Regions from separate parts of the Shewanella baltica genome, predicted to be linked through region 4. Evidence: predicted binding sites of a transcription regulator. Region 4 holds the regulator's gene; each other region holds the start of a gene.
The links. The regulator sigma-54, encoded in region 4, starts transcription at its own class of promoters, with help from an activator protein. The targets are predictions, from matches to a motif close to GTTGGCACGNNNNTNGNNT.
Positions count from the first base shown of each region.

Region 1: DYH48_RS14045 (DUF3192 domain-containing protein) is a predicted target of sigma-54. The motif match lies at 3,526-3,544, and genes of this name have one in related genera.
Region 2: hmpA (NO-inducible flavohemoprotein) is a predicted target of sigma-54. The motif match lies at 5,363-5,381, and genes of this name have one in related genera.
Region 3: flgA (flagellar basal body P-ring formation chaperone FlgA) is a predicted target of sigma-54. The motif match lies at 1,497-1,515, and genes of this name have one in related genera.

Region 1 covers NZ_UGYM01000002.1:3,080,360-3,088,061, reverse strand. Annotated here, with positions in the region: gene DYH48_RS14070 (LysR family transcriptional regulator) at 1-463, shown strand, start outside; gene queF (NADPH-dependent 7-cyano-7-deazaguanine reductase QueF) at 557-1,414, opposite strand; gene syd (SecY-interacting protein) at 1,474-2,124, shown strand; gene DYH48_RS14055 (Zn-ribbon-containing protein) at 2,280-3,053, opposite strand; gene DYH48_RS14050 (hypothetical protein) at 3,053-3,436, opposite strand; gene DYH48_RS14045 (DUF3192 domain-containing protein) at 3,601-4,008, shown strand; gene DYH48_RS14040 (DUF2789 domain-containing protein) at 4,019-4,252, opposite strand; gene DYH48_RS14035 (GNAT family N-acetyltransferase) at 4,402-5,049, shown strand; gene DYH48_RS14030 (Mpo1-like protein) at 5,033-5,338, shown strand; gene DYH48_RS14015 (DUF3301 domain-containing protein) at 7,053-7,439, opposite strand; gene DYH48_RS14010 (DUF3549 family protein) at 7,436-7,702, opposite strand, start outside.
Region 2 covers NZ_UGYM01000002.1:3,540,003-3,547,704, reverse strand. Annotated here, with positions in the region: gene DYH48_RS15875 (TehB family protein) at 1-86, shown strand, start outside; gene DYH48_RS15870 (VOC family protein) at 194-610, opposite strand; gene DYH48_RS15865 (NADPH-dependent FMN reductase) at 667-1,281, opposite strand; gene DYH48_RS15860 (helix-turn-helix transcriptional regulator) at 1,429-2,052, shown strand; gene DYH48_RS15855 (tetratricopeptide repeat protein) at 2,172-3,098, opposite strand; gene DYH48_RS15850 (pseudouridine synthase) at 3,260-3,967, shown strand; gene hmpA (NO-inducible flavohemoprotein) at 4,094-5,287, opposite strand; gene DYH48_RS15840 (methyl-accepting chemotaxis protein) at 5,549-7,174, opposite strand; tRNA gene DYH48_RS15835 (tRNA-Leu) at 7,341-7,427, opposite strand; tRNA gene DYH48_RS15830 (tRNA-Leu) at 7,514-7,600, opposite strand; tRNA gene DYH48_RS15825 (tRNA-Phe) at 7,655-7,702, opposite strand, start outside.
Region 3 covers NZ_UGYM01000002.1:1,144,767-1,152,468, reverse strand. Annotated here, with positions in the region: gene DYH48_RS05180 (CheR family methyltransferase) at 1-426, opposite strand, end outside; gene DYH48_RS05175 (chemotaxis protein CheV) at 526-1,446, opposite strand; gene flgA (flagellar basal body P-ring formation chaperone FlgA) at 1,652-2,359, shown strand; gene flgM (flagellar biosynthesis anti-sigma factor FlgM) at 2,435-2,758, shown strand; gene DYH48_RS05160 (flagella synthesis protein FlgN) at 2,761-3,186, shown strand; gene DYH48_RS05155 (LPP20 family lipoprotein) at 3,329-3,778, opposite strand; gene DYH48_RS05150 (FlgO family outer membrane protein) at 3,775-4,407, opposite strand; gene DYH48_RS05145 (flagellar assembly protein FlgT) at 4,687-5,853, shown strand; tRNA gene DYH48_RS05140 (tRNA-Arg) at 5,909-5,984, shown strand; gene DYH48_RS05135 (motility associated factor glycosyltransferase family protein) at 6,034-7,341, shown strand; gene DYH48_RS05130 (hypothetical protein) at 7,338-7,616, shown strand; gene DYH48_RS05125 (NAD-dependent 4,6-dehydratase LegB) at 7,663-7,702, shown strand, end outside.
Region 4 covers NZ_UGYM01000002.1:4,034,343-4,042,044, reverse strand. Annotated here, with positions in the region: gene mgtE (magnesium transporter) at 14-1,378, opposite strand; gene DYH48_RS18110 (HPr family phosphocarrier protein) at 1,719-1,994, opposite strand; gene rapZ (RNase adapter RapZ) at 1,981-2,835, opposite strand; gene ptsN (PTS IIA-like nitrogen regulatory protein PtsN) at 2,832-3,275, opposite strand; gene hpf (ribosome hibernation promoting factor) at 3,278-3,565, opposite strand; gene DYH48_RS18090 (RNA polymerase factor sigma-54) at 3,594-5,072, opposite strand; gene lptB (LPS export ABC transporter ATP-binding protein) at 5,180-5,911, opposite strand; gene lptA (lipopolysaccharide transport periplasmic protein LptA) at 5,908-6,462, opposite strand; gene lptC (LPS export ABC transporter periplasmic protein LptC) at 6,449-7,009, opposite strand; gene kdsC (3-deoxy-manno-octulosonate-8-phosphatase KdsC) at 7,006-7,557, opposite strand; gene DYH48_RS18065 (KpsF/GutQ family sugar-phosphate isomerase) at 7,557-7,702, opposite strand, start outside.

The DNA.
Region 1 (7,702 bases), 950 kb from region 4:
TTTGCTCTCGAGCAAATTACTCTTCACCGAAACCTTAGTGTGTATCGTCAGTCGGCAGCATCCTCGGATTCAAGGCGCCATTACCCATGGGCAGTATTTTGAGGAGAAACACGTCTTTTTGAATATGCGGCGTTTTAATCTTACTGCGGGGGATTTGTTTACCGAAGGCGTCTTGCCTAGACGCAAGATGTATAGTGAGCAGTCATCGTTATTGAGTATGTTTGCTACCGTCGGCAAAAGTGAGGCGATAGGCATAGCGCCTTTGCGATACGCCAGTCAGTACGCCGAGTTGTTCGGCATCCAAATTTTACCTATGCCACTGAAAACAAGACCCATTGATTTGTATATGGTGTGGAGCAGTAAATACACTCAAAACCCGAGCCATCAATGGCTGCGAGGCTTATTGCTTGATGCCAGTGCGAGCACTGTAAATGAAAAAGCTCTGAATCTTGCTAGCAGCTAGGCTAGCGATTCAGAGCTTAGTTTCGGTTTTTAACCTTAGTTTTTTCTTAGTTCTAAACCTTAGTTCGTAATTTGATACTCGAACGAACGTTAATTACTGCCTTGCGAGTCTGTGGCTTTCGCCAGGTTGCTCGAAGTCACTGCGATACGGGTTGATATCTAAACCGCCGCGGCGCGTATAGCGGGCGTAAACGGTCAATTTAGTGCAATGACAGAAACGCTTCAAATCGACAAAAATCCGCTCGACACATTGCTCGTGGAACTCGTTATGTTGGCGGAAAGAAATCAAATAGCGCAGTAGTTTCTCGCGATCGATTTTAGGCCCTTGATAACGGATCATCACGCTGCCCCAGTCGGGTTGCGAAGTGATCAAACAGTTGGATTTCAGCAGGTTTGAATTAAGCGTTTCCGCGACCGTTTGCTTATCGTCCGTGCTGTTTTCCAAGTAATCAGGATTAAAACTATAATCGCTGACTTCAATATCGAGATCGTCAATACACGTGCCTGGTAACTCGATAATACGCTGAATGCCAAAGCTTTTTGGTTCGATGATTTTAACGCTAATATCACCTTGAGCACATTGGCTTAAGTCTGCGACTAAGGTCTTTTGCAGTGAATCTATGCTATCGAACTTGGTTTGATTAAAGCTATTGAGATACAGTTTGAACGATTTCGACTCAATCAGGTTCAGGCTTTCATAGCTTAAATGAAATTCAGCTATGGCCACCATAGGCTTACCTTTAGCATTTAACCAAGACAGCTCATAACCCGTCCAGATATCGGCACCATGAAACGGTAACGTCCCAGTGAGTGCAATAGCATTACGGTTTAGTGAGCGTGGAACCCCTTGCAGCAGCGACGCATCATACTCGGCTTGATAGTCTGTGGCTTTACCTAAAGTCAGGCCAACAAGCGCTTGCGCATCACTATAGGGATCGTGATTCTGTGTCATCAATACTGTTTCCATGTCAAAATAGGCGCACATTATACCTGAAATTGGATTGTGCTTAAGTGTCTTGTCTGCTCGCACTCGATAAATTTTTGCAAAACTATCATCAAGCTTACCTAACGAGTTTAGGTGAACTACCGCGTTATTACCCACAGGGTGAGCCTTCTGTGTGTATTCAAGGCGAATTTCATGCTGATCTTGATCAAGCGGTTTCTTGGCAGCCGGTGAAACGCGAAGTCGAAGGCAGTTTTGCCAATGTTGAGCATGCGCTTGAGTTGACTTTGTGGCCGGAAATTAATCATTTTTACGGTCTGTATTTTTCTGCGCCGTTATTGTTCGACTCAAAATGGGGCACGGGTGAGTTACTGCAAGTGTGGAATGAGGATGATTTTACCTGCCTGCAGCAAAATCTGATTGGTCATCTGATGATGAAGAAAAAGCTCAAGCAGCCACCGACGTGGTTCATTGGCCTATTAGATGAGGGCGATAAAATGCTCACCATCAATAACAGTGATGGCAGCGTGTGGATTGAAATCCCTGGTGAAGTGCAATCAGAGCAATTAGCCTCGAGTTTGACTGCGTTTATCGAAGCAATATCGCCACGGATAGCACCGCCCGTTAAACATGAAGAACTGCCGATGCCCGCATTAGAACATCCGGGGATTTTTGCCAGCTTTAAACGTATGTGGCAAAACCTCTTTGGTAAACGCTAGTTGGTGGGAGCTGGGCTCTTTATCTTGCTGCGAGCTCTTAGCCTTCAACCACGTTTAGTCAGAGTGTTAACGCTCAACCACACTTAGTTTGAGCGGAACATTCAACCTAAGCATGGCTTATCTTAGGTTGAGGTCTTTGGCGGGATAAAATGATGTTACTGATGATCCCAAGACAGATTTGATACTATGCGGCAAGGCTCGCAGCGAAAGTGGAACATATCCAATAAAGGTTCATCGAGTTTCCAATCATGACTGCCACAACGTGGGCAAGGTCGGGCTTTTTCTGAGGCCAAATCTTGGCCGCCGACGCGGTATAAGTAGTAATAGGTAGGGATTTTAGTGAGATATTCGATACGGCCGCGTAAATCCCAACCTCTACGAAATAAATCACTGTCTGGACTCGATAATTCCTCAAGTGCGGCAAATTCTGCTTTGGTGGCCGCCGCCATTTGTAGCTCGTCACAGGCTTGCCATTCGCTCTGCCAACGGATAATGCGTTTGTGATCGCCATTAAAGGTTGCTGGGAGTCGATATAAAGGAATGGGCAATAGATTATCGCCGCTGCGCAGGGGCGAGCACATGTGCACAAAGCTGGTATAGAGCAGTTGCCAGCTGGGTGTGTCGGTATTGCTGACCTCAGAATTAATGTCCTGACCGATAAACTTTTCCCGCGGCGCGAGTAGTTTGGCTTCGGTTAATTCTGCTAAGGCTTTTTTGACCCAAGGGCTGTGATATTTATGCGCTAAACTGCTTTTCTCTGGCATCAGTAAACGCACTCTAAACTCACCGTCATTAAAGGCGACCGCAAATTCTCGCCCTAAGATTTGGCCATTAGCTCGATAGGCTTCAAGGAGCTGATTAATGGCTTTTTCGGCGGCAGAGATAGTGGTGTCGGCGAAGCATTCGAAGCGTAGTTCAGTGACAAACATTAAGCGGTTTTTCCTTGGGATTCTAATAAGTTGATGCGTTGTTTTAGTTCAAGCAGTTCATTTTTTAATTGCATTATTTCTGCTTTTTGCTGCTCAGCATGACGTTCAAAATATGCCTGTTGTATCTGCAGGCGATCGGCAAGCAGCGCAAGCGTCAAGGTATCGTTAGTTGCAGCGGCTTCGATTGTCGGGCTGATGGCTTGTAACTCGGCTAAACGCTCGCGATCCGCCTTAGGCATAGATTTAAATTGCTGCAAGCCTTGGATCAATATCGGTAAAGGTAGGCTGCTACCTAAACGGTTTTTTATTAAGGCAAGGCTCGGTACTTTACCGCAGGCTTCGAGCGAACGTGCAGCCGCTAATACTTGGTCAAGTGGACTCATAATTAGCAAAATTCCTTAATTTGTTGAATGATTTAAACTAATCTCAAAAGGTTGCGTAAGTTTTTCCATTTAAAAACAGTGTTTTGTCATTTGGCATCTATTTTGCTTATTGTCCTGCCTAAATCGCTTTTTCAAGCAAAAATAATAATCACACAGGATGTCACATGATTAACCATAAATTGAATAACAAACTTATCGCCATCACTTTTTTAGGGCTTGCAAGCTTAGGTCTTAGCGGCTGTGTGGTCAATGTCGGTGATGGCGAATCGGGTTGGGATAGCAGCGAATCATGGGAGAAAGTGCAGGATAAAAACCGCACTAACTTAACCAAACTGAGTTTAGGGATGCCCAAAGACCAAGTGATGATCTTAATGGGCACCGCTGATTTTAGTGAAGCCTACATTCAACAAAGTGTTCAACAAGGTGAATCGAATAAAGAAGTCTTAGTGTTGTTTTATCGTACCCAGCGCAATAATGGCGATGGAAAGACCACTAAGGACGAATGCACACCTATCGTGCTGAGCAACAATGCCTTAGTGGGTTGGGGTGAAACGGCTTACAGTAAAATTTAACCCGCGAGTTTTATAGCTTACGTAGCTGAGTATCGAGTTGCTCAATGGGCTCAGTCCAGAGGGCATCAGCTTCTAGGCCTTCGATGATAAAGCTCTTTTGAGCTGGGGTCCAAAAGGGCGCTTGGCTTAGATGGATGTGATGGTCGATATCATGGGTTGCAATAAATTGCGCTATGGCTTCATCGCTACTGTCTAAACCGAGTTGCTCGAATAAGTGGCTTAGGTCTACTGGAGTTGTATCCATCATTGTTTCCTTTTCAGTATAGTGCCTTCGTTTAGAGTAAGCGCCTGATTGAAAAATGCAATCTATGATTAAAATTTGCACTTTTCCGTTTCCTTGGTAAATTAATTGTTACTCATAAAAAGTGTGAGCTAAGTCAAGGAATACTAATAATGGACAATGAAACCTTGGAAGACTGCCGTGCAGTCTATTTGACCGCGGAAGACTTACGCATCGCCGCCTCTATCCTCTATAACGCTTACCATGATGACCCTTTTTTTGTCGATTCACTTTTTACCTCAGATAAAGCCGCTTACGAGCAAAAACTGCGCGCCGCGATCCGCGAAGAACTCAATACGTTATGGCAACAAAAACAAGCACTCATAGGTTTGTTCGACCATGAAAGACTGGTTGGTTTAGCCTGTGTGGTAACGCAAGAAGTGCCTTTGGGAGAAGGGCGTTACTGGCATTGGCGCTTAAAGATGTTGTTAGGTACGGGCTGGCAATCGACCCAAGCGTTGATGAAAAAAGAGTCCAGTATTGTCGAACTCTTACCCAGTAAGCACTGCGGTATTTTGCAGTTTATCGCCCTTGCACCGAACGAGCAGCATAAAGGACTCGGACATAAGTTAGTGCAAGCGGTAGTGAGTTGGTGTGATGAGCAGCCGGATCTGGATGGCATTGGTGTGTTTGTCGCCCAGGAGAGCCATCTGCAATTATTTACCCAGCATGACTTTGTCTCTTTAGGCGAGCTCAATATCGGCAGTGTCCATGGTCAGTTATTATTCTATTCGGTTCAACAAGATGACTCACTCTTATAAACGGTTCGCCGATTTCTATCCTTTCTATTTATCCCAACACCAGCACCCGATTTGCCGGCAATTACACTTTGTTGGCAGTAGCTTAGTCCTGCTGCTGATTGGCATTGCCTTGGTTTCACAAGCCTGGTGGCTATGTTGGTTTATTCCGGTCGTTGGCTACGGTTTTGCGTGGGTGGGACACTTAGTATTCGAGAAGAATCGACCTGCGACATTTCAGTATCCCTTTTACAGTTTGATGGCTGATTGGGTGATGTTTGCTCAGATGATCAGCGGCTTTTTTAAGCGTTAAAAAAGCCGTCCGAGTGAGATGCCCATGCCCGTGTGAGAGATCGCTTACAAACGCTGTAGGACATAATGTTTTCTTTTTGATTGTTTTTTGTTCTCTTGCGTTTAATTTTAAATAGAATCATTAACTTGTGTTTATTTGCCTTATGTTTGACCGTAATTTCTTTTGTAGTCCGTTCTTTGAGCCGAACAAAAAAGTCATGGTTAACGTAGAATTCACTCATGGCCAAAGCAAATGGATAGCAAGGAAAGCGAAACAGGCCAAAGGGACGCAAGAAGCAACGAATTAAGATTTCAAGGTTGAAATCGCTGACGGTAGGAAAACTGTCATTCGCCTAGGATAGGCTAAGGAAAAGCAGGATTGCTTTTCAAGGATGATTAGAGACAGTGAGTCGTATCGTCAGGATGATGAATTTCAGGAAGAATACAGGACACGCTTAAGGATTAAGCATGAACTCGAGACAGGATGTGTCGAGACAAGGATAAAGTATAAGGGTGAACAGCTTGTACTACTCTATGGAAGACAAATTTTTGCAGGATGCAATAGGAAAAAGTCATAGGAAGTGACAGGCTCTGTAAAATGGATTTACAGGTCAAAGGACTGAGTGTTATCTCACGCAAGTTTGATACACAGGTACGAAAAGGGATTACAGGGACGACGCAGGACGCAAGCAGACGCATGGATGGTGCAGGGAGCACAAATCGAGCAGGACGGCTTACAAAGGATAAATGGGGCGCACTTTAGTTGCGCCCTTTTCTTTGGTTCATTTTCAGTATTAATCTCGCTTTGCCAAGCTATAACGCTATTCACATTGACTTTATCTTAACTCTGCTTAAAGACTTATCACCGTAAAGCATGTTTACCAGTCTTACTTCTCTTATTGCCCAATAATTTACTCTCTGTGTGCTGGTCATGCGCGAATGAACTTTGAGCGATAGCGGTTTATGCATAAGTCCTCAGGGGAGACATCTAGCGTTTTGCTTACTTTTGATTCGAATTGCCATCCTCCGTGTAAGAGATCTCTTACAAGTATGTAAGTAATTTGTAGGTTCAAAGGGTGGTCATGTCTTGGGGTTGGTTATTATTTATATTTATATCAGTCAGTTAGTCTATTTTTCATCAGTTAAACTCACTATTTTCGTTAACATTTTAAATAATCCGCAATGAGTACTTTCGTTGGTTGGCGTAGAATTCATCTTGTAGAAGGAATTACGGGCAACAGGATGTTGGCGATCAGGATGATCGAACAGTGACTAAGGAATGTGACTTAAGGAATAGGGATATAGGCCTTTCAGGATGAAAGATAGCCAATACCAAGGAAGGGAGACTATCAAGGATTGATAGACTCATTGCATAGGATGGCAATGGCACAGGGAGTGCAATTGAATGGATGCAATACCCGTTTCATGGATGATGATGGAACCGCTCAGGAAAGAGCAAGCTTGGGACTGGATGACCAAGAGATAGGGAAGTACATGAGTACAAGGACCTCAAGGATTGAGCAGGGATGAAGCAGGACGCAGATTGACGCATGGATGGTGCAGGGAGCACAAAAATAGCGGGATAGCTTAACAGAGAATAGGAGGGCGTGGCTTTAGGGCCGCGCCCTTTCTTTTTTTATTTTTACAGCGAGTTATTTTGCAGCACCAGAGAATGACTGATTATTCTCTATTCTGGCGAACAGCTTATTTGGCATCTCATCTATAGTCGATAATACTTAATGACACTTGCCTGAGCTACAGCCGCTTTGCGTACCACAACCGCCAAATTTCCCCTGTGCTGTCGGCGCTTCTTGCCATTCGGGCTCTGGGAAGATAGGCCATTCTATTTTTTGAATTTTCTTACCTTGCATCCAAATATGGCCACTGTACTGGTTAATGCCGTCAGTGCTGAATTCAAATAAATATTTCGCTTTCCAACAAATCCCTGTGGTGCCGCCAATACTTGGGCGCGCGGTTTCCATTGCTATGGCTAACAGTTGCACTTTTTGTCGCCAACATTCTTTTTTGGCAAAAATGCGGCTCAACTCTGCCATTTGGCGTAACTGCCAAAAAAATGCGGCAATCACGACGAGGCCAATAATTAACAGTAAATCTGACATCATTTGCTTGCTGCCTTAAACAAACCACCTATGGCTTGTGATAGTTGAACGCTTCGATTGGGGTTTCTTAATTCGCCTAGTAGTTGATTGCGCAAACTAGGGATAGCCACAATATCAGCAAAGACCTGATTAAAAAAGGCTTGGGGCTGCAGTGCTAGGGCTTCTAAGTAAAGACTGCGACTTGAATCTTGTTTTAATATCGACCAGTTACGCCCGGCAATGCTGATGAGGGCATTGGTATCTAAAGAGGCTTGGCCGTGAAGATG
Region 2 (7,702 bases), 490 kb from region 4:
CAGAAGATACCCAGTTCAGACTCCACTTTTATGCCCATAAAGATTCCGCCATAGTGGCGCAGCAACAATCCGAGCGAAGTGAATAGTGCTTAGCACCTAACATCTAGCTCCTAGCAACTAACACTCAGTCCAATTCGCGCGGTTCACGGCTGCAGTTGACCACTTTTTTTAATAACGACTTACGCTAATACCGCTAATAGCGATTTCGCTCCGCTGGAATATCAGTTAAATACTCGACAAATTCCACTTCAAAACCATGGGCGTCGAAGAAGTAAATATTGCGTCGATAGGGGTCTTCCATGCCATCTTTGGCAATAGGGAAGCCTGCTTGGGTCAATCTTGCTATCACAGCATCTAAGTTGTCGGTCACAAAGGCAAAATGCGCCAGTCCAATTTGATGGCCAGTTAAATCTCGGTTTTCTCCCTCACCATTATCACTAAAAGCAATGTATTGATAATCATCGCCAAAATGAATCCAATTACGAGGTTTGCCGTACCAAGTGCCCTTATCGCCACCGCGAACACGCCAGTGGGGAAAAGCCGCCTGATAAAAGCGCAGTGCTGCGGGGATGTCGTCTACCACTAAGTTGATATGCTCTAAATGAATCATAATGCGTTCCTTGTAATGATTTTAGTCTGTTGCTGGTGGTTAAAATCTCAAGCCGCTTACATACCGTAACAGTATTCCTGCTGCTTTGGGTACGCTTGTCCGGCATGTTGTTGACGAATGGGTGCTAATGCTTGGGCGTATTGATGCAGCATATACAAGCTGTACTGCACTCTTTCCCTGAGTGCGATATCCCGGGCACCCTCGGGAATGGCATTGAGTACATGGCTGACATTGCGGATGATCAAGTGATCGGGAATAGGCACTAATTTATTGTTTTTGAGTGCATTCATCTTCACTTCAACGATGGGATAGGTACCGCCAATCCCGTTCGATACTGAGATTAATAGTGCCGGTTTATGGGCTGTTTCTTCGCGAGTACACATCAATAAAAAGTTCTTCAGTAGTGGCGATGCCATGCCGCCCCATTCTGGGGTGATAAGTACCAGCGCATCGGCTTCGTCGACGCTTTGCTCTATTTCGGGCCAGTGTTCCCCCTTGTTGTCTTCCTCTCCATCCCAAAATGGCAGGTTAAATTGGCATAACTCTAAGTGATGTATGCTGGCGTAACCCATAGCATGGGGAGATGAGAAACTGCTTTCTGCAATGTAGCGACCGACTTTAGCACTTTGGGAGTCGGGTCTTTGGCTGGTGCTGATGATGAGTAACTTCATTAAGTAAACCTATTTGTTTATAAATTATTTATAAGGTAATTACTTTATTTAATCTTGTAAAGGATAAAGTAAATAAAAAAGTTTATTTAATCTGTTAAAGCGGTACTGGATCGGAGATAATGCGCTGGCTAACATCGGAGAGTTCAGATGAAAACCACTGATAAGATTATTCAATTGCTCAAGTTACATGGCCCGCTTACCGCTAAAACCTTAGCGGAGGAATTGGCGTTAACGACGATGGGCGTGCGTCAACATCTTCAGGCATTGGAAGACGCAGGCGATGTGGACATCGAAGATAGAGTTGAAGGTCGTGGTCGCCCAACGCGTTACTGGAGATTAACTGAACAGAGCCGCAGTCACTTTGCCGATCGTCATGAGGAATTGACGGTACAGCTAATTGATTCGGTGAAAATGATCTTTGGTGACCAAGGTTTAGATAAGCTTATCGACCACAGGGAGCAAAGTGCGTTAGTTCAGTATCGTGCCGCTATGGAAGGGGCGACAGATATTCCGACACGTTTGGCTATCCTTGCGAAATTACGCTCGAACGAAGGTTATATGGCGACGATGGAACAGGTAGATGGCGTGTATTTTTTACTCGAAAATCATTGTCCTATCTGCGCCGCAGCGACTAAGTGTTTAAACTTTTGCCGCTCAGAGTTACAACTTTTCCAGCAATTATTCGCCGATATCGCGGTGGTGAGCCGCGAAGAACATATCATCGAAGGTGCACGCCGCTGTGCATATAAGATTGAGGCTATTCCTCACTAGTGGGACTTAAGTCGCTCAATTATGGCGCTTTATCTTTAGGATAAAACGCCACTGAGCGCCAACGCCATATATCAAGCGTTAGTGCGGAGCTTAAAAATTAAAGCTTATAACTTAGTAGCTTAGGGCTTTTCAGGTTCGTGATAGGCCAATAAGGTTTCGAAACGAGCATGTCCTTTAAGTTGTGAGAAATCCGCCTCTTCTAAGGCCAGTTCCTTGAAGGATGCACTGTTATGAATGGCGCGCTCTAAATCAGAAATTGCTCTATCTTCAACCCCTAAGCACGCAAAGGCGCAGGCTCTTTGATAAAAAGCGTGGGCGTTAGTTGGGTCCACTTCCAGAACGCGATTACACAGGCTTTGTGCCCAGTTAAATTCACGCATTTCCATTGCGGCGTCGGCCTTGTAGGTCAGGGCTTCTAAATCCCCTGGTCGAATCGTGAGAATCTCATCATAGACTTCAATCTTTTGCTCTGGCGTTTGCGCACTTTGCGCCCGTAGCCAGAGGTTATGGATCTCATTGATAATCTCAATCTCGCGATTATTGTCCGTGATAGTACGGCTCTTACGCTTGAGTTCTTGCTCAAGTACTTTGAACTTTTCTTCGTATTGTTCGGCAATACTTTGCAGCTGGTTAGCAGCCAGTTTGGCTGTGTGCGTTTTGATTTCCCGCAGGGATTGCCAACCGATAAAGGCGACTAACGAGGCGACACCCGCGATGATATAGAAGAAGTAAGTCACAGTGACATTGGCGTAGTTCATCGATTTGTCAGCTACGGCGAGTTCGCGGTCGGTGATGTCGATGGTGAGACGACGCTCGAGATCCTGTTGATCGTGTCTGAGGGATTTAAGTTCATCGAGGACGTAACGCTCGACCAGCGGTTTATCATGGATAGCGGAGGGGCGAGCCGCTTCAGGAGGATTAACTGCATCACTCGCTTGGGCGAAAAAAGAGCTCGCAAGCGTCACTAAAAACAAGGCTAAAAATAGCAGGTTCGAACGTATTAAAACGGGACTTGCGGATAAGTTTTTGATGCGGTAACCACTCACAGTAAGATTAATTGAGCGCCTAGCTTAACAAATTTTACCTCGTTCGATCCAATTTAGCCCAGAATAGCCTTTGTGATGCTCCTTTAGTTCGGCTTGCTATGAGCCGAACTTGCATCCTGCTAGAATGGCTATCTCATTCATATTTCGTCATTTGTGGTGTTATGCAATCTAAGCGCGGCCGACTCGATCGTTATCTTTGTACCCAGTTACACACTCACCGTAAAGCGGTGCGTGAACTGCTATTATCGGGCCGAGTGTGCGTCGATGGATTGATAGTGAAGGATATGGATAGGCAAGTGGATGAGTTTTCCCACATCCAACTCGATGAGCAAATACTGCAGGCCAATGCGCCCGTCTATGTGATGCTTCACAAGCCGATTGGTGTGGTGAGTGCTACCAAAGATATTCAGCATAAAACAGTGATTGATTTGCTTGATTGCGAAGCCCGTGATGAGTTGCATATTACTGGCAGATTAGATTTAAACTCTTCGGGTTTGTTGTTATTGACCAATGACAGCCGCTGGTCTGATGCGCTGATGTCACCTACACACAAGGTCGACAAAGTGTATCGGGTTACCTTAGCTAATCCCATAACCGAAGAATACATCGCTGCATTTGCCGAAGGGATGTATTTTGGCTTTGAAGATATTACAACCCAACCCGCTAAGCTGGTTATCCTCGCTGATAACGTGGCTGAAGTGACTTTACATGAAGGTAAGTATCATCAAATCAAACGGATGTTTGGTCGGTTCCGCAATCCGGTTGTTGGCCTGCATCGATTATCGATAGGCGATATTGTGCTTGATGAAAAGTTGGCACCGGGTGAAAGTCGCGCGCTCACTGCGGCTGAAGTTGCCTCTATCCGTTAAAAATGATGAATAGAAAAGTACATCAAGCATTCATCATGCTTGTCGCTATCGTTTGCCATGCTAACAATGAAAGCTAAGCATTCAAACGGACCTGAGCGTGAATTCCCTCAAGTCCGTGTCATGCCATTAAAGATCGGCGTGAGGGCCGAACACTTCATAGTGCATGCTTTCAGCCGCGACACCCAGAGCGAGTAGTTGTTGCTTGATGGCTGACATGAATCCAATGGGGCCGCAGAAATAATAACGTGCGTGGGGAAGCAACTGTTCGGCGACTTTACTTAACTCCATTTGCCCTTCGAAATCATAATCATCACCCAACTTATCGGTTGGGGCTGGCTCACGATACCAAACATGACTTGTCAGATTATGATGTTGCTGGCGCTTGGCGTAGATAGCCTGTTTGAACCCGTGTACGGCGCCTTGCTCACAGGCATGCAGCCAAGTGATAGTGCTGGGATGCTGCAGCTTGAGTAATTGATTGAGCATACTTTTCATCGGTGTTTGGCCTACACCAGCCGAAATGAGCACTACGGGGGTGTCCGCCGCGACTTCTAGGGTAAAGTCTCCCGCGGGTGGCATCACCGCGATTTTGTCGCCGACGTGTATCGCATCATGCAGCAGGTTCGACACTTGTCCGCCGAGTTCGCGTTTCACACTGATGCGGTAGCTGGTGCCATTGGGCGCATCGGATAAGGAATATTGGCGGATTTCTTCATATGCCAAATTCGGGTGTGTTAGCTTCAAACTTAAATACTGACCAGGGATAAAATCTTTAACTGGCTTGCCATCTTCGGGCGTCAATATGAAGGAGGTGATGACTGCTGACTCGGTATTTTTCGCACTAATGATAAACTGACGCTCACCTAACCAGCCACCATCTTGCTCTGCATGCGCTTGATAAATTTGTGCTTCTCGCTGAATAAAAATATTGGCTAAAAATCCATAGGCCTGTGCCCAAGCTTCTAACACTTCTTCTGTTACCGCATCGCCCCCTAATTCTTTAAGCGTTGCCAATAAATGGCTGCCGACGATCGCATATTGCTCAGGTTTGATCAGAAACCCCGTATGTTTTTGGGCAATGCGCTCGACGGTTGAACTCAGTACCGCTAAGTTTTCGATATTTTTCGCATAGGCTGCGACGGCATTGAACAGGGCTACAGGCTGACCACCAGAATGTTGGTGCGCCAAATTAAATACATCTTTTAGTTCAGGATTATGTTTGAACATACGTTGATAAAAATGGGTCGTCAGCGCAGGACCTGCTGATTCGAGTAAGGGAATGGTGCTCTTGATAACTTGGATAGTACGGCTGTCCAACATCGAAAATCCTTAACGTGTAAATTTTATGAATGTTTATTGAGTTTAAAGATCTATTTGATTTGGATCAATAGAGATTATCGCTATCCGTGCTATCGATAACAAGGCTGAGATCATTTGAAGTGTTCAATAGAAGGAGAAATTAAATCGAGAAATAATGAAACGGATATTCTATTTCAATGGGTTACAGATGATGTAAATAGAGGGGAGTTTGACTGCAACAGCAAAAATGGTTGCAGTCGTTTTGTGGTTGATTGAGTTAAATTAGAGCTTAAATGCGCTCACTTGATTGCGCATGCTGCTGGCGAGCTTAGTCAAATTAATCACAGATTCACTTAATTCAGCCGCCGAAGCTGTGGAATGCTCGGCGATATCGCTGATGGCAATAATACTGCGATTAATACTCTCGGCAACGCTACTTTGCTCTTCAGCTGCGGTCGCAATGTGGGTATTCAGCTCGGTGATGCTGTCTACTGAGGTGACAATTTCTTTCAGCGCTTGACCCGCCTGATTGGCTTTATCGTTGGCATCATCTACTTGATTGATACCGATTTCCATTGCGCTGACGGCTTCTTTAACCCCTTGTTGTAGGGTGGCAATCATGGCCTCAATTTCTTGAGTCGATTTTTGAGTGCGTTGCGCTAGGGTGCGCACTTCATCGGCCACGACCGCAAAGCCGCGACCTTGCTCTCCCGCCCGTGCGGCTTCAATGGCGGCATTGAGTGCCAGTAAATTGGTTTGTTCAGCAATGCTCTTAATCACATCGAGTACGCGGCCGATATTTTGACTTTCATTAGATAAAAATCCAATGACCTGCGCCGTTTTTTGAATTTGATCAGAAAGCTGCGACATACTGCTAATCGATTGCATCACAATATTATTGCCGTTGGCGGCATAGGTATCGGCATCTTTGGCTGAATCCGCCGCGGCAGATGCGCTTTGGGCGACTTCGGCAACGGTGGCCGTCATCTCATTCATGGCCGTTGCAGTCTGCTCCGTTTCGGCTTGTTGCTGTTGCATTCGTTTATTGGTGTCTTGGGTGAAGCTACTTAACTCATTTGCCGAACTGTTGACCGTAGTTGCTGCCTCGGCAATGGAATGAAGAATCCCCCGTAAGTGTTCAATTACTTGGGTGAGGCTCGTGGATATTTGCCCTAGCTCATCGTGATTAAAAGTGGTGAATCTGACTGTGAGATCTGAGTCTTGATGGATCCTTTTCAGTTTACCGAGGATGTCATTAATGGGATTCATCACGCTGCGATTGACCCAGAGTCCAATCACAATACTGATGATCATGGCGGCACAGGCTAATGCCGCAAAAATAGTGATTGATGATTGGTAAATGGCATTTACACTATCTTTTTCTTCGCCCGCCACGCGGATTTGCAGTGCAATCAGTTCAGATATTTGGTTACTGATAGGATCAATTGCTTGGTACAGCGGCAGGATATTGGCTGAGAGTTGGCTTGAAACATCGCCGTTTAATCCTCTTAAGCGCGATATCAGGGTATCAATCTGTTGATTCGCGGAGGAGAACAGCACTTCGGCTTGTTTTACGAGTCGGGATTCTTCTGAGGTAAGCTCGGTAGATAGGTATTTTTGCCAATGTTGAGTAATAGTCGATTTGGCACTGTCTAGCGCTTCAGCCGCTTGCGAGGCGGTGAAACCACCCGCGTTCGCCTTATTGACCGCATCGATAACATCGACCGCATACTTATCGGCAATCACTTTTAAGTCATCCAGCGGCACCACTCTGTCGTTATAGATGCGTTCAACACCCGACTCAATGTTGCCCATCATATTAATGGCGAGAAAACCAATCGTCAGTAACATTGCAAGGGGGACCAAAATGCCGATAAACATTTTTTGTTTTATTTGTAGACCGTTCATATGGGATAGCCTCAGTGAACTAAAGAGTCCTTTAGGCAGAGCTCGAGCTATCCCTATGATGAGTCTGTAACATTAGGTATAGCAAATCAGCGGAAAGAGGGGAGAGTAACAGAGGATTTATTTTTTTTTAGATACAAAAAAACCTCGCTTAGCGAGGTTTAAATGTTGGTACAGATGAGAGGACTTGAACCTCCACGCCCTTGCGAGCACCAGCACCTGAAGCTGGCGTGTCTACCAATTCCACCACATCTGCATGGCTATCCGAAATTTCATCGAATGAGTAATCTCAAAACCGAAGAAACAATCTTAATGCTTTGTTTCATTCGTTGAACTGCAATTTGGTACAGGTGAGAGGACTTGAACCTCCACGCCCTTGCGAGCACCAGCACCTGAAGCTGGCGTGTCTACCAATTCCACCACACCTGCACTGTACCTATTGCAATTCTCTAACATTAGTCGCTGAAGCAACCAATTTAAAGATGGTGCCCGAACCCGGAATCGAACCAGGGACACGAGGATTTTCAATCC
Region 3 (7,702 bases), 2.9 Mb from region 4:
CGCACTGCCCGCAAGCGCACCAGGCTTCTTCTGCTGATACTCAAGAATCGTCATCGCCAATGAATAGGGTTCTTGCCCAGATGAACACGCGGCTGACCAAATCTTAAGTGGACGACCTAAACGACTGTACTCAGGTAACAAAACGTTATGCAATAACTCAAATGGATAACGATCACGAAACCAAAGGGTTTCATTGGTCGTCATAGCATCGATCACTTCAGCCCGAAGCGCACGTTCCGTTGGCTTCATCGAATGCTTAACCACATCGGATAAGGATGGCAGGTTATATTTCCCCATCAGAGGAGCTAGACGACTGCGCACCAGATATTGCTTATTTTCACCCAGTACGATGCCGCTGTGTTGCTCTAAGAACAACCTAAATTGATTATATTCAGCTTCAGCGAGTGATTTATTTGGCACATTCACATCCTAAATCCTATAGCAAGCACCAAAATCAGTGCGAAACCATCATGTTATAAAGTCGAGATTATAGCGTAAAGCGTATCTAGGTACTAACTACTGCACTTACAAACTTAAGTGTTTATTCACGGCAGCAGCCAGTTCGTCGGGATTAAACTTAGCGATAAAGTCATTGGCCCCCACTTTTTGAACCATTGCCTGATTGAATACACCACTTAACGATGTGTGCAGTACCACTTTAATATGCTTGAGCTTAGGATCATCTCGGATCTCAGCGGTCAGGGTATAACCATCCATTTCAGGCATCTCAATGTCTGAGATAATGAGAGGGATTTCATCGGCAACATTGTCCATTTCTTTGGCGATTTCTTTAAGCTTATCTAATGCTTCTCGACCATCTTTTGCGGTATCAATTTGTAAGTTCAATGACTCGAGTGAACGAATAATTTGCTTACGCGCCACGGCAGAATCATCGATAACCATAATATGGTAATGCTGGGTTCTGTCGAGGGTCAGCTTTTCATTGGCTTCTTCACTGATAGCGGTTTTAACCGGTGAAATCTCATCTAAGATTTTTTCTACGTCGAGAATTTCAACCAATTCACCTTCAATCTCAGTTACAGCCGTCAGATAAGAATAACGACCGGCGCCTTGAGGCGGAGGCATAATCGCTTCCCAATTCATGTTGATAATCCGCTCAACAGAACTGACCAAGAAGCCTTGAACGCTGCGGTTATATTCAGAAATAATGATGAAACAGTTTTCAGTACTCGCTAAAGGTCTACCACCTGTTGCCGCACTCAGATCAATAACTGAAATAGTCGTACCGCGAATATGCGCGACACCTTTAACATAAGGATTAAGTTTAGGCAAAGTTGTCAGTGGCGGGCACTGCAGTACTTCTTTCACCTTAAACACGTTAATCCCAAACCGTTGACGACCGTTTAATTTAAAAAGCAGCAATTCTAAACGGTTTTGACCAACGAGCTGGGTTCGTTTGTTGACTGAATCAAGAATACTCGACATAACTCTGCCTTGTTGTTCTGTTTATGTACGGCCCTATGACTCGTTTGAGTATAGGCATATTAATTGCTTACGTCTTATCTATCGATAAACATAGTCGAAACTGAGTCAATCTTCTGACAGTGATGCAAAATATTATTACAGTGGTCAGCTTCGAACTTGATAAAAGTATAGGTGCATTCTGGCGTTACAAGCTAGTCTCTTCATTATGAAAGTAAATTTAGTCTGTTTTTTTAGTGTTTTCGCCCTCTTCATGCCCGCTTTTGCGAGTGCAGAGCCTATTGTTCCCACCGTATCGGCCATCTCAGAATTAGCTAAAGCGCTTATTTCAGAAAAGATATCCGTGCCAGCGAATGCCAAAGTCGATATTTCGCCGCAAATAGTTGACGCAAGAATGCTGCCGTCACAATGTTCGTCGCCAATTCAGGTTGAATTGGCTAGTGACAGGGAAATTAGCCGTAATAACACCCTAAAAGTCAGCTGCAATACGCAAGAGCTCGCTTACCCTTGGCAAATTTATATCTCGGTTAGAGTGGATATTTTATTCCCCGTTGTTGTCACAACTGAAACCTTAGCACCTGGCGAACTCATCTCCCCTAGCCAAGTTGAAATCCGTTACATTGAGCAAAATAGTTTACGGGGCGCTGAATTTGATGATCCAAGTAAATTAGCTGGTGTGCGAGTCAAACGACGCGTCTCGAAGGATTATCCTATATTGAGCAATAACTTATGCTTCGTGTGTAAAAACGACTCGGTATCTATTTATGTTCGTTCTAACTCATTCGAACTTAAAACTGCGGGCGAAGCCCTACAAGATGGCAATAAAGGCGATCGGATCAGAGTCAAAAATAGCAGTTCAAACAAAGAACTAGATGCTATAGTCACGGGCATTGGCGAAGTTGAAGTAAGAATGTAAAATAATCTAAAGCTTTTTTATAAGCTGCCGATACCCCAGTTAAGAAATCCCGTACACACGACGCTGGAGCCGAAAATGGCAATTGATATTAGCAAACTCAACACTGCAACGACCACACAAGTTCGTTCAGGTGCAACTAAAACTAGCAGCGATCAATCTGCTCAAGTTGCCACAAAATCGACAACACCACAAAGAAGCGACTCAGTGGTGATTACAGCGCAAGCGCAACAACTTCAAGGAGCTCAGACTAAAATGGCGAGCCTTCCTGAAGTTGATCAAAAGAAAGTGGCCGAAATTAAACAGGCTATCGCCGAAGGCCGCTATAAAATTGACCCTGAAAAGTTGGCTGCCAATATTGCAAGTTTTGAAGCCGAACTTAATGACTTGAATAAAGAGTAACTATGACTGAAATAGCTAAACTGGTAGATCTACAACACGCCCATTTGGCTGTTCTTAAGCAAATCATACTCAAGGAAAAAGGCGCTTTGGTTGACCAAAACGCCGATTTACTGCTTTCTCTTGCTAACGAAAAATCACAATGTCTGAAAGAACTCAAGACTAATGACGATATTCTGGCAAACCACACTGATAAGTCTCAACTCACTCAGCAAAGTGAACTCGTGCATAAAATGGCCGTTGTCAAAGACGCATTAACTGAATGCAAAGAACTGAACGATCAAAATGCCAGTTTAATTGAGATGAATTTAGCCAGCCTGAATCGCTTCGCTCAAGCTTTACAAGCTAGCAGAAACGCCTCCAGCCTTACGTATAACGATAAAGGCAAGACCTCAACTATCTCAAGTTTAGGCAATGATTTAAAGGCCTAACAGGCGCATCAATTTCCACTCTGTATTTCCCGCTTCTAAGCTCTGCTTTGATTAAAGATTAGACTTTGATACTTGTGCAGAAAAAGAAAAGCCGCATAACTACTCGCATAGTACGCGGCTCAATAGAGTCATGTAGAAATGACTAGAAATACGTGACTTCTTTCACTCGCTGTGGACGACTCTGTTGTTGATACAGCGCCCATACCTGTGAAAAATCCAGTTCTAACTCAGTGACATAATGATCGCCAGCTGGATAACTCTTAACGACCCGCGCCCCACGGATCACACCAGAAACCGACGCTTTAACATTATCGTCCGTCAACATCCAATCACTGACACTGCTGTTTGCCGTTATTTTCTGCCCATAAACTTGTTCTGCTAATTCACGATAGGCCACAATTTTTGATGCTTGCATGGCCATCAACACTCTTTGTGATTGCTCTTTAGCCGGTTGAGTCGCTAAGGGCGCATATCCTATGGCCGTTAACTTAGGAAAACTCGGCGGCGGCACATCTTCCCATTGCACATATCTATCTTTAGCAGCGCAGCCAGTTAGCATTAGCGCCGCAATAACTAAAAGGTAGCGTTTCATTTTCCATCTCCTAAAACACGGACTTCATTCATGCCTGGACTCGCCTGACGATATAAGATGCCATTTTGTGACACAATTTGCTCCGAAGGCTGCATGTAGTTTGCCAACTCTTTTTGAGTCACAAAAGTTTGAGAGGCTGATACCACACGATTGTTACTTATGTTCACAATCCGAGTATTGATCGCCATACCATTGGTAACGGGGCTCATAGTCGATACAACAAGATGCTCAACGGGAAGATTTTTCGACAATTGTTGCCAATCTCGCGTCAAAATAAAATCCCCATTAGCCGTCACTCTCAAGCCATCAGCTAAATTTAAATCCACTACATTAAACTGAAAGCTATGGAGCGACGTCATTAATCCTTGCTGTAACTGCTGCGCCAACGCATTTGTGCCATTCATGTCACCCACTAATACAGGGGTTGCGACAACAATTGGTTGATCAGAACGCAGAGCATCATTTTGCTTAACGAGCTCTGTCACAATTCGCTGTGCTAAATGGTTGATCACTGCCGTTGGCGGCAACCCATTGCCATCCACTAAACTCGGCTTGGGCGGTGTAACCGATTTAGCCACACATCCACCTAACATCAGTAATGTTAAGGGAATAATCACACGCTTTAGCATTGGATTTACCTCATCTGTGGGTGTACTGGCAATTAAATCACTCACACTCTACGCGTCTCATTTTTGTGAGTAACAAAAGCCAGCAATCTTCGGACCAAAATTGCTCCAGCCCGACAATATTATGCTCATACGCTGTATATCGACTGCGCCAATGGAAACTTTATCGAAAACTCTCGTTACTCAGGCATGAAATTTGCTTTGTCGGTATATTAGATTAAGTGTCAGGAAACTGGCTCGATTAGCAAGCTCGCCAATAGCTTAGCGATAAGGATTGTATTGATGCACATACCACGTTCAGCTTCGCTCATCATTTTGAGCCTTGCACTGCTGTCTTTGCCTACTCGGGCCGAATGGATAGAAGCCAGTGGTGAAGCGACTATTATCAATGGTAATACGGCTCAAGCAAGGGAAGAAGCAATTAATCAAGCCGTTAGCTACGCTACATTAAGCACAGGCATTCAAATCTCCAGTGAACAACAAACCTCTAACGGAAACCTTACACAGAATAACTTCGCGATAAATCGCAACGCCCAAGCCATCAGCATCCAACTCGTTAGCGAACGAATCCAGGGAAACAAAATTTATGTGTCCCTACGACTCGATCTAAATGATGATCCTACGCAGCAGTGTCCAAATGGACAATTAAAGGCCGCGATTCTAATCCCTCAAGCACAAATCAAAGATCGTACTCAGCTCAGATACGGACAGCTTTCAGGCTTTGAAGAAGTGATCTCAGAAAAATTAGGCAGTGTTATAGAAGATTACTCTTCCACAGGTTTTAGCCACACTCACGCTAAAGAGCTGCTCGATATTAAACAAGATCTAGTGGATATTCGCGGTTATCGACTCCCAAGCTGGCTCAGTGAAATTACCGACAGCCAATATATCCTCCAACCACAAATCATGGATATCTCAATGGAGCCATTGCAGCCAACCTTCCTAGGATTCTGGGATGAAGCTCCACTCAGGCAATTCCAGTTCAAACTTAGCCTTTATCATGGGATCAGTGGCGAAGAAGTCTGGAGTAAAAGCTACAGCACATCATCGCCATGGGAATTTGAAGAACAAGCCATTATTGCCCCGAATACGGACAGATTCTGGCGATCATCCTATGGCAAAAATATTACTAAGTTAATGCAACAGGCTACCCACGATTTAGACAGTACACTCAATTGCAGACCCTTACTCGGCCAAGTCGTGAGCCGCCAAGCGGACAGGATCATTTTAAATCTCGGCCGTAAACATGGCATTCGTGTTGGGGATAAATTCCAAGTCGTATTACAGCAAAACCTACCCGATCGACTCAATGAAATGCGCGCAGTCGCAACCAAAAGTCGAGCCACGGTAAAAATCGAACAAGTGAGTGAAGAAAGCTCTACAGCAGTACTTTTAGACCAAAATGCAGCCTACAATGTGCAGATAAACGACATAGCGCTTAAGATTTAAGCAACTAAATCATAAGCCTTTTAATCAGAGATAAAACCAGTATAATCACTGTCGTCTCTCTATAGCTCAACAGGATAGAGCAGCCGCCTCCTAAGCGGCCGATCGGGGTTCGAGTCCCTGTGGAGAGACCAGATAGTGATCGAACTGGCGTCTGAAATAAGCAATTCCAGAGGATGCGGAATGACCGACCTGTTCACATCAAACATTGCCATTATCGAACGTCGCTGGCCTATCGTCGCGGCAACAATTAAAAGCCAATCTATCAACCACCTAGATTCGCACCTAGTTCAAGGCCAAAACCAAACAATTAGCGTTAATGGTATTCAATTGAGCAGTCGCCATGACCGTATGGCAGAAGTGAATCTCAATATTGATCAGTTACCTTCTCATAGTCATATCGTTCATTTGTATGGCTTAGGCTTAGGCGATTTACCTCGAGAACTCTTACTTAGCTACCCGCTAGAAAAACTGAATGTAACCTTGCTTAATGTGGCGATCACTCAATTAGTGCTCAGCTATACCGATCAAACCGATTGGTTATCCAATCCTAAATGCGAATTGCATCTCGCCACACCAGAAAGTACATTAATCTTACCTTTCATTACCTCTTCAGCGGAATTGGTGTTAGCCGATGATGATGGTGCAGTGTTAAGAAATAAAATATTAATCCACTACCAGACTCTCTTTGCGGCAAGATCACATCAAACCCAAGACCCTCAAATTCTGGCGCGCTTTCAGCAAAATACAGCGCTAGTACAGCAAGACGATGATGTTTCCGAGCTTTACCTTGTACCTCGACAGCAAGTCATCGTAGTCGGTGCTGGCCCTTCTTTAGAGGCGGCGCTATCTCAGCTTGAGTGTATTTCTAAGCGTAAAAATCGGCCACTTATCATTGCCGTTGATACGGCATTAAAACCTTTATTACAAAATGGTATTAGACCGAATATAGTAGTGAGTATCGATGCAGATATTAATGAGACACATCTGTTGCCAACTCAATCGGCGGGGATCAATTTAGTCTATTTTCCAAGATTGTCATCAGAGGTACTAATACGTTGGCAGGGAAAGCGATTTGTAGCCTATGGCAAACACGCCTTATATGACAGTCTGCGAGCGATTAAGCATCATGATACTCTTTATACTGGAGGCAGTGTGCTTCACCCAGCAGTTGACCTAGCAGTAAAAATGCAAGCAAAAGAAGTGTTTTTAATTGGCTGTGATTTGAGTTTCCCCAATAATAAAACCCATACATGTTGGGCCGATGGCGAACTTAATATGCACATTGCATCGCAAGCATCGCACCAATGGGTGTTAAATAACCAAGGCAAAAAGGTAACTACCAGCCTTAGTTTCATTAGCTATATCGATGCCCTCGAAGCTTATATTAGAGTTCATCCCAACACCGTTTTTCACACGACCAGTACACTCGGCGCCAAAATTAAGGGGTGCCAACATATGGACATTAAAAACTTAAGGTCAAAGTTATGACAGTAGATGTCGATAATGTACTCATGGATTTACGTGCTGCTGCTAAGCATTTTTTACTGGCAGAAGAATCCTTCGGCGCTGAATCAATGTTACAGGTAATTGATCGACTGATTGCACTTTCTAGTCAATTGTCGCCCCAAGCACAATATACACTGAATCAACTTGTTGGACAGGCTTTCGCGGCTCAGCAACGACACGACTTAATTGGATTAGCGGATTATCTTAATGTTGAATTATACGACTTCATTCAACAATTCGACGATTCTAGAGATTAGTTGAAACGCTAGGCCCTGATGCCTCTTTCAAAAGCAAAGGATTATCATGAAAAAAGTACTAGTGACTGGAGCGGATGGGTTTATCG
Region 4 (7,702 bases):
AAACATTAGTGCGTTAGTGCATCAGATAGAGCGTCGCTAACCCGAGGAAGGCGAACAGGCCAACCACGTCAGTGACTGTGGTGAGCACCATGCCGCCAGCGAGGGCGGGATCGATTTTAAGGCGTTTTAAAATCAATGGAATACTCGCACCTGCAAGCCCAGCCACTGTCATGTTGATCAGCATGGCACTGCCAATTAATCCCGCCAGTGCCATATCATCCTTCCACAGCAACACGGCAACAAAGACTAAAATCGACCACATTAAGCCATTGAGAAAGCCAATCGATAATTCTTTACCGATAAGCCAACGGGCGTTGCTTTGGCCGATATGGCCTAAGGCAATACCGCGGATCACGAGCGCTAAGGTTTGATTACCAGCCACACCGCCCATGCTAGGGACAATTGTCATCAAGATAGCGATAGTGGCAAATTGCTCGATAGTGCCTTCAAACATATTGCTGACAGAGGAGGCGAGCAGTGCCGCGAACAAGTTAATCGTGAGCCAGAGTGAGCGACGTAGGGTACTTTTTAGCACAGGGCCAAAAGTATCCTCGTCATCGTCCATCCCCGCCATCCCCATCATGGAATGTTCGGCATCTTCGCGGATAACATCGACCACGTCATCGATTGTTATTCGTCCTAGCAGCTTGCCATCGCTATCAACAACGGGAGCTGATACCCAGTCATTGCGTTCGAATTTCTGCGCCACTTCACTGTCGGACATGCTCACAGGAATACTTTGGATATCGGGGTCCATGATGTTGCGAATTGTGGTGCTTGGCGCGCAAGTCAGTAGATCTGCCAGCCTGACACCGCCGAGCACTTTGTCCTGTTTATCGACGACATATAAGGTATCTGTGGTGTCTGGCAGGTTGCCCCTTTGGCGAAGATAGCGCAGCACCACATCGATATTTACATCGGGTCTTAAGGTGACGGTATCTGTGTTCATCAAGCTGCCGGCGGTTTCATCGGGATAGGATAAGGCCTGTTCTACCCGCTGGCGGTTTTGTTCCGTCATCGACTGCAGCACTTGCTTGTAAACGGCATCGGGAAGACTACGCAGAATATAGGCCAGATCATCGGTGTCCATGCTCGCCGTCGCTTTCGCAACTCGCTCAGGACTCATGCTGCGGATCAGCGGATCTTTGAGTTCCTCGCTTAACTCGTCGAGTATGTCGCCTATTTGTTCTTGATCGATAAGCTGCCACAGCACTTGTCTGGCGCTGGGTGGTGAGGATTCTAAGATCAGCGCGATATCTGAGGCGGCCATTTTTTGCAGCATGTTACGCACGTGCACAAACATGCCACTGCTAAGCGCTTGGTTTAACTGGTCGAGACTATGTCCGGTGTGATCGTTTTCTGAATTATCTACGGGCATTTGTCCTCCATAGTTGTCCGCCACTGTGCGGCAAATTGGTTCGAGAGTGCGCTGCTTGGCGCAGGGCTGAGACTTAGCGGTGACTTCGCGATAACTATGCTTCAGTCACAGATAGAGCGCTCTGGCATAGGTCATGCGTTTTACGCATAGATTAAGGCGGCTAAAACTAAGGTGAGTCAGCGGTAATGCTCGCTAGTGTAATCGCCTATGGTTCGTGCCGTCGAGCGACAAATATGTCGCCAAGCTTTTGAAACGAGATGTGAACTGCACAAATAAGCAGTGCTAAGTGTGATGTGTACTGATCTGAGTGCCTGTGTGGAACACTGAGTATGAAATCAAACTAACAGGCTTCGTCAAACTTAGCGTCGATTAAGGCACAAATGGCATCCAGAGCGGGCTCAGCATCTGGGCCTTCGGCGATAAGTTTAATGGTTTTACCCATGCCAGTCTCAAGCATCAATAAGCCGAGCACGCTGGCGGCAGATGCCTGTTTATCGCCTTGTATTAAGGTGATGGTCGCATCAAACTCGGATGCCAGTACCACCAACTTAGTGGCGGCACGGGCATGTAATCCCAGTTTGTTACAGATGGTGATCTGACGTTCAAGCTTTGGCATTATTCAGCTCTCGATGGCGGGCATAAACTTTATGTTTACCGTTACTAAAGCGTTTAGCCAATTGCTCTGCGACGTAAACCGATCTGTGTTGCCCACCCGTGCAGCCAATCGCCACAGTTAAATAACTGCGATTGTTGCGCTCGAGATGTGGCAGCCAAGTTTCCAGCAAATTTTCGATTTGCCAGATGAACTTATTCACAAGTGGTTGACGATTTAAGAACTCAGCCACGGGCTCATCTAAGCCTGTCAATGGACGCAGCGCCAGTTCCCAGTGTGGGTTAGGCAGAAAGCGTACATCAAACATAAAGTCGGCTTCAGTTGGCATTCCGTGCTTAAAGCCAAAGGACTCGAAGTTAATCACTAACTCTTTATCGACGCTGCCGAGCAGAATTTGTCTCACTTGATCGCTTAAATCATAGATATTCAAATTCGACGTATCTATGTAGTGATCGACCAGTTTTGACATAGGCTCGAGCAGTTTCCCTTCCAGCTTTATCGCTTCTTGCAAAGAGACTTGGCTCTTCGACAAAGGATGCAAACGGCGGGTTTCGCTGTAACGCTTGAGCAGAATTTTATCGCTGGAATTGAGGAAGAAGCTGGTTAACTCAGTATCAGGAGGCAGGCTCGCCAGTTGCTTCACTAAGACCTTGTCCTGCTCAGGCATGTTACGCACGTCGACACTGATGGCGACGAGATCGTTACTGCCTTTGAGTTGCTCAAGCAAAGTGCCGATTAAGGGCAAGGGAAGGTTATCGACACAATAATAGCCGAGATCTTCGAGTACCCTTAGGGCGACAGATTTGCCTGAGCCTGAGCGGCCCGACACTATGACCAGTTTCATCCAGTGATTACCTGATAGAGTTCCGTTTCATCATGCGTCTTGCGTAATTGCTTTAATATTTGCTTGTCGCTCAGCTTTTCGGCCATGCAAGACAAGGTACTTAAGTGTTGCTGACATTGGTCAGCAGGCACCAGTAGTGCAAATAAAATATCAACAGGTTGCTTATCGATAGCATCGAATGCTATCGGCTCTTCACACTTAATGAGTATGGCAATGGGCTGATCTATATCGGCTAGTCGACCATGTGGAATGGCGATGCCGTTACCTATACCTGTGCTCCCCATCTTTTCGCGCGCCACTAGGCTTTCGAATATCTCTTGAGATGAGAGGGTCGGGTACTGGGCAGCGACTAAGTCGCTGATGAGTTCCAGTACCTTTTTCTTGCTGCCCGGAGTGGCGCAGGTAGTGCACTCCGGCCGCAGTATGGTACAAAGTTCCATTATTAGTGTTTTGTTAACTTCTCTTTGTGTTTAATAACCTGACGATCAAGCTTGTCAATCAGGGCGTCTATAGCGGCATACATGTCAGCATGCTCTGAAGTAGCAAAAACTTCACCACCGATAAGATTTATTCTCGCTTCGGCAATCTGTTGCATTTTCTCGACATTGAGCACAACGTGCACATTATTGATCTGTTCGAAATGGCGTTCAAGTTTTGAAAACTTTTCTTCTACATATGCGCGTAACGATTCGGTAATTTCGACATGGTGTCCACTCAGGTTTATTTGCATAGAAACGTCCTCCGATATCCACTGTAGGTTATAAACTTTTACGCTGATTAGAAGGCGGAATGAGCATAGCCTCTCGGTACTTCGCAATGGTTCTGCGGGCTACGTTGATCCCTTGTTCTGCCAGAAGTTGCGCCATCTTACTGTCGCTCAATGGTTTTTTCTGGTTTTCCGCTGCAACCAGTTTCTTAATGAAGGCTCTGATTGCTGTGGATGAGCACTCCCCACCATCGTCAGTACCGACGTGGCTAGAGAAGAAGTATTTTAGTTCAAAAAGTCCCTTAGGGGTATGCATGTATTTCTGTGTCGTCACTCGTGAGATGGTCGACTCATGCATTTCTACCGCTTCGGCAATATCGTTAAGCACCATAGGTTTCATGGCTTCTTCACCGTATTCAAAGAAACCTTGCTGATATTGGACGATACAGTTCGCCACCTTCAACAGGGTATCATTACGGCTCTCTAAACTCTTGATAAACCATTTAGCCTCTTGCAGATGACCACGAATAAATTGGCTATCGGCTTGGCTTTTAGTGCTGCGCGCCATCGAGGCATAATGTTGGTTTACATTGATTTTTGGCATGCAGTCAGGATTCAGCTCAACCACCCAGCGGCCATTTTTCTTCGACACTGACACATCTGGGATGACGTATTCGTCATCGTTGGGCGTAATCAATAAACCTGGGCGGGGATTGAGGGTTTGGATAAGCGCGATGCCGTCTCTTAACTCATCCTCTTTTAATTTAGTCTTACGCATCAACAATCTAAAATCGCGGGTGGCGATCAGATCTAAATGATCTTTGATCAGCATGCGGGCGTTTTCTAGGTTGGGCGTGTCAGCGGCGAAATGCGACAGTTGGATCAACAGGCACTCGCTTAAATCGCGGGCGGCAACACCAATGGGATCAAAATGTTGAATGCGCTTGAGTACGGCTTCGACTTCGTCGAGCTCGACCTCCGAATTGCCCATGGCTTCGAGGATTTCGTCAGTGCTTTGGGTGAGATAGCCTTGATCGTCGATGGCATCAATAATGGCGGTGGCAATGGCTAAATCGGTTTCAGAAAACGGCGTGAGGTTTTTTTGCCATTCTAAGTGTTCATACAAGCCTTCACTGGTCTCACCTTGGAAGGGCATATCGTCTTCACGACTGCCGCCGGGGCCAGAATTGGGTGAGGCGGTGAACACTTCATCCCATGTGGTGTCCATGGGGAGTTCGTCGGGCATGGACTCTTTCGTGAGCGACTCTGCCGTGTCTATGGTGGAGCTGTCTTTTTCTGGCGGCAGGGTGCTAGATTCACTGAAATCCGTATCGGATAGCGTTTGGTTTACAGGGTCTTTAGTGGCGTCGAATTGATCCTCTTCCAGCTCGAGAAGGGGATTAGAATCTAAGGCTTGCTGGATCTCTTGCTGCAGTTCTAATGACGACAGTTGCAACAGACGTATGGCCTGTTGTAATTGTGGCGTCATGGTTAACTGTTGACCCAGTTTGAGCTGGAGTGACGCTTTCATGTTACCGCTGATCCCTACGTTATTATTGTTGGATGAGGTCGCTTGTTATCATCTTGAGTGGAGTCCAATGTTGGCATAAATTGCCTGCATTGGCTCCGCTTGATTAACTATAGCCTGAATTGTTCACCTAAGTACACAGCCCTAACTTGCTGATTGTCTAAGATCTCTGCGGGTGTTCCTTCGGCAATCAAGTTTCCGTGACTCACGATATAGGCATGTTCACACACATCTAATGTCTCACGGACATTGTGGTCTGTGATCAACACGCCAAGGCCACGACTTTTGAGCTGTTCGATAATCTTTTTAATGTCGATAACCGAAATCGGATCGACACCAGCAAAGGGTTCATCGAGCAAAATGAACTTAGGATTTGCTGCTAACGCCCGCGCAATTTCGACACGGCGACGTTCACCGCCCGACAATGACATGCCTTGGCTGTCACGGATATGGGTGATGTGGAACTCTTCAAGCAGATGTTCTAGCTCTTCTTCCCTTTGCTCTTTTTTCAGTTCTTTACGCGTTTGCAGCACGGCCATGATGTTGTCATGGACGGTCAGTTTACGGAAGATACTGGCTTCCTGCGGCAAGTAACCTATGCCTTTGCGGGCACGCAGGTGCATAGGATCTGCGGTTAAATCATCATCGTCGATAAAGATATGGCCTTTATCGCTTTTAACCAGACCAACGACCATGTAAAAGGTTGTGGTTTTACCCGCGCCGTTCGGGCCGAGTAGGCCAACGACTTGACCGGTTTTTACCGTCAGACTAACGTCTTTAACCACTTGGCGACTCTTGTAACTCTTCGCCAGATTTTGTGCTCTTAGGGTGATTTGGGTCATTTAGAGTCCTGCTTTTTCACAGGTTTATCTGCTGGCGCGTCTGGTTTGGCATCATCTTGATAGCTTTCTGGCTGAATAATCGTTATCACGCGATCGTCACCACTGCCGGTGCTCTCAGCAATCAATTTTTGCTGGATGATGTTGTAGCGGATCAAATTACCCGTCACTTGGCTGCCCGCTTGATCTAACGAGGCTTTGCCTTTAAGTGTCAGGGTGCGGCTCGCCATATCGTAACGAATTTCTTTCGCGCTCGCCGAGGCTGGACGGCCATCGTCTAATACTTGGCTGTACGTCGCAGGGTTGCCAGTGGCCACTAAAATTTTGCTATTTTCACCTTCGGCAGAAAATGCACGCAGTTGATCTGCATGGATTTTAATCGAACCTTGGGTGACTTCAACCGGACCAAAGAAGATGATCTGGTTGTTCTTGATATCTGCCGTTTGGCTCACAGCCTTGATTTTGACTTCCTGTTTCAGGTCGTCAACTTTAGCAAAGGCGCTCATGCTCATTATTAGCATTAGGCTGGCAAGTAATACGTTATTTTGCTTCATATGTTCCTACTACCTGACTGGTCAATTGCACTTCTTGCGCGTTGAGGTCGGCATAAAGGCCTTGGCCTTGAATATTAAAATCTTTCCCTGTGACGTAAATGGTGCGGTCAGAGGTCATTATCATCGTATTGAGATCGAGTTCCAGATAACTGGTGGACAAGGTCTGGATCGGTTCTTCTGGGCTAATGGCATCAATAATAACATTGTTTTCTAATACAACCTTGCCCGTTTCCTTGTTTAGCTTGCCCTGATCTGCTCTGAGTTGCCATTGTGCTTTACCTTGGTCTGGATAAACAAGATAAACAGGTTGAGTAAAGTAAGTTTGATTCGTTGAATCATAATGTTCCATGTGTTTCGCCGTCACACGGCTATTGACTAGCCCTTGTTCATTGAACTCAACACTGCGCAGATCTTCAACGATGAAATCTGGGGTATTTTGATCTTTTACTCTGTTATCGGTATCACCGCTGTGTTTGTTCTGCACTTGCCAATAAAGCACTAATGCAGTTCCAAAAAAAGCGATAATCGCGAGTGTCACACGACTCATATACTCATTCCATGGGCCGAAGTGAATTTATTTTGACTGAGTAGCAATAGATCTGTGAGTTCACGCAAGGCACCGTGGCCGCCATTGAGCGTAGTCACAAAGTGGGCGTGCTGACGAACATAGGGATGACCATCGGCTACGCTGACTGCTAAACCGACGACATTCATCACTGGCAGATCGACAATATCATCACCGATATACGCCACTTCTTCTGGGGTAACACCATAGAGTGCGAGCAATGCTTCATAGGGCTCGAACTTATTGTCTACGCCTTGGTAAATATGGGTTACGCCAAGCGCCGTCATACGGTTTTCAACGATTTTGGATTGACGTCCAGTGATAACGGCAAGATTAAAGCCGCTGGTGAGTATCGAGCGCACGCCATAGCCGTCGCGAGTGTGGAAGGCTTTTAGCTCTTCGCCGCTATTGCTTAGGTAAATACGACCATCTGAAAACACCCCGTCGACGTCACAGATCAACAGTTTAATCTTTTGCGCGCGTTGCCACACATCATCACTGATTGGGCCGTAAAATCCTTGCTGTGGCATTAAATGACTCCTGCTTTAACCATGTCTAGCATGTTAAGAGCGCCGATTGGATGGCGGTCTTTATCGATAACAATTAATCCGTTGATGTTTTTTGAGTCCATCACTTGCAGCGCTTGGGCGGCCAACACACCGTCTGTGATGGTCA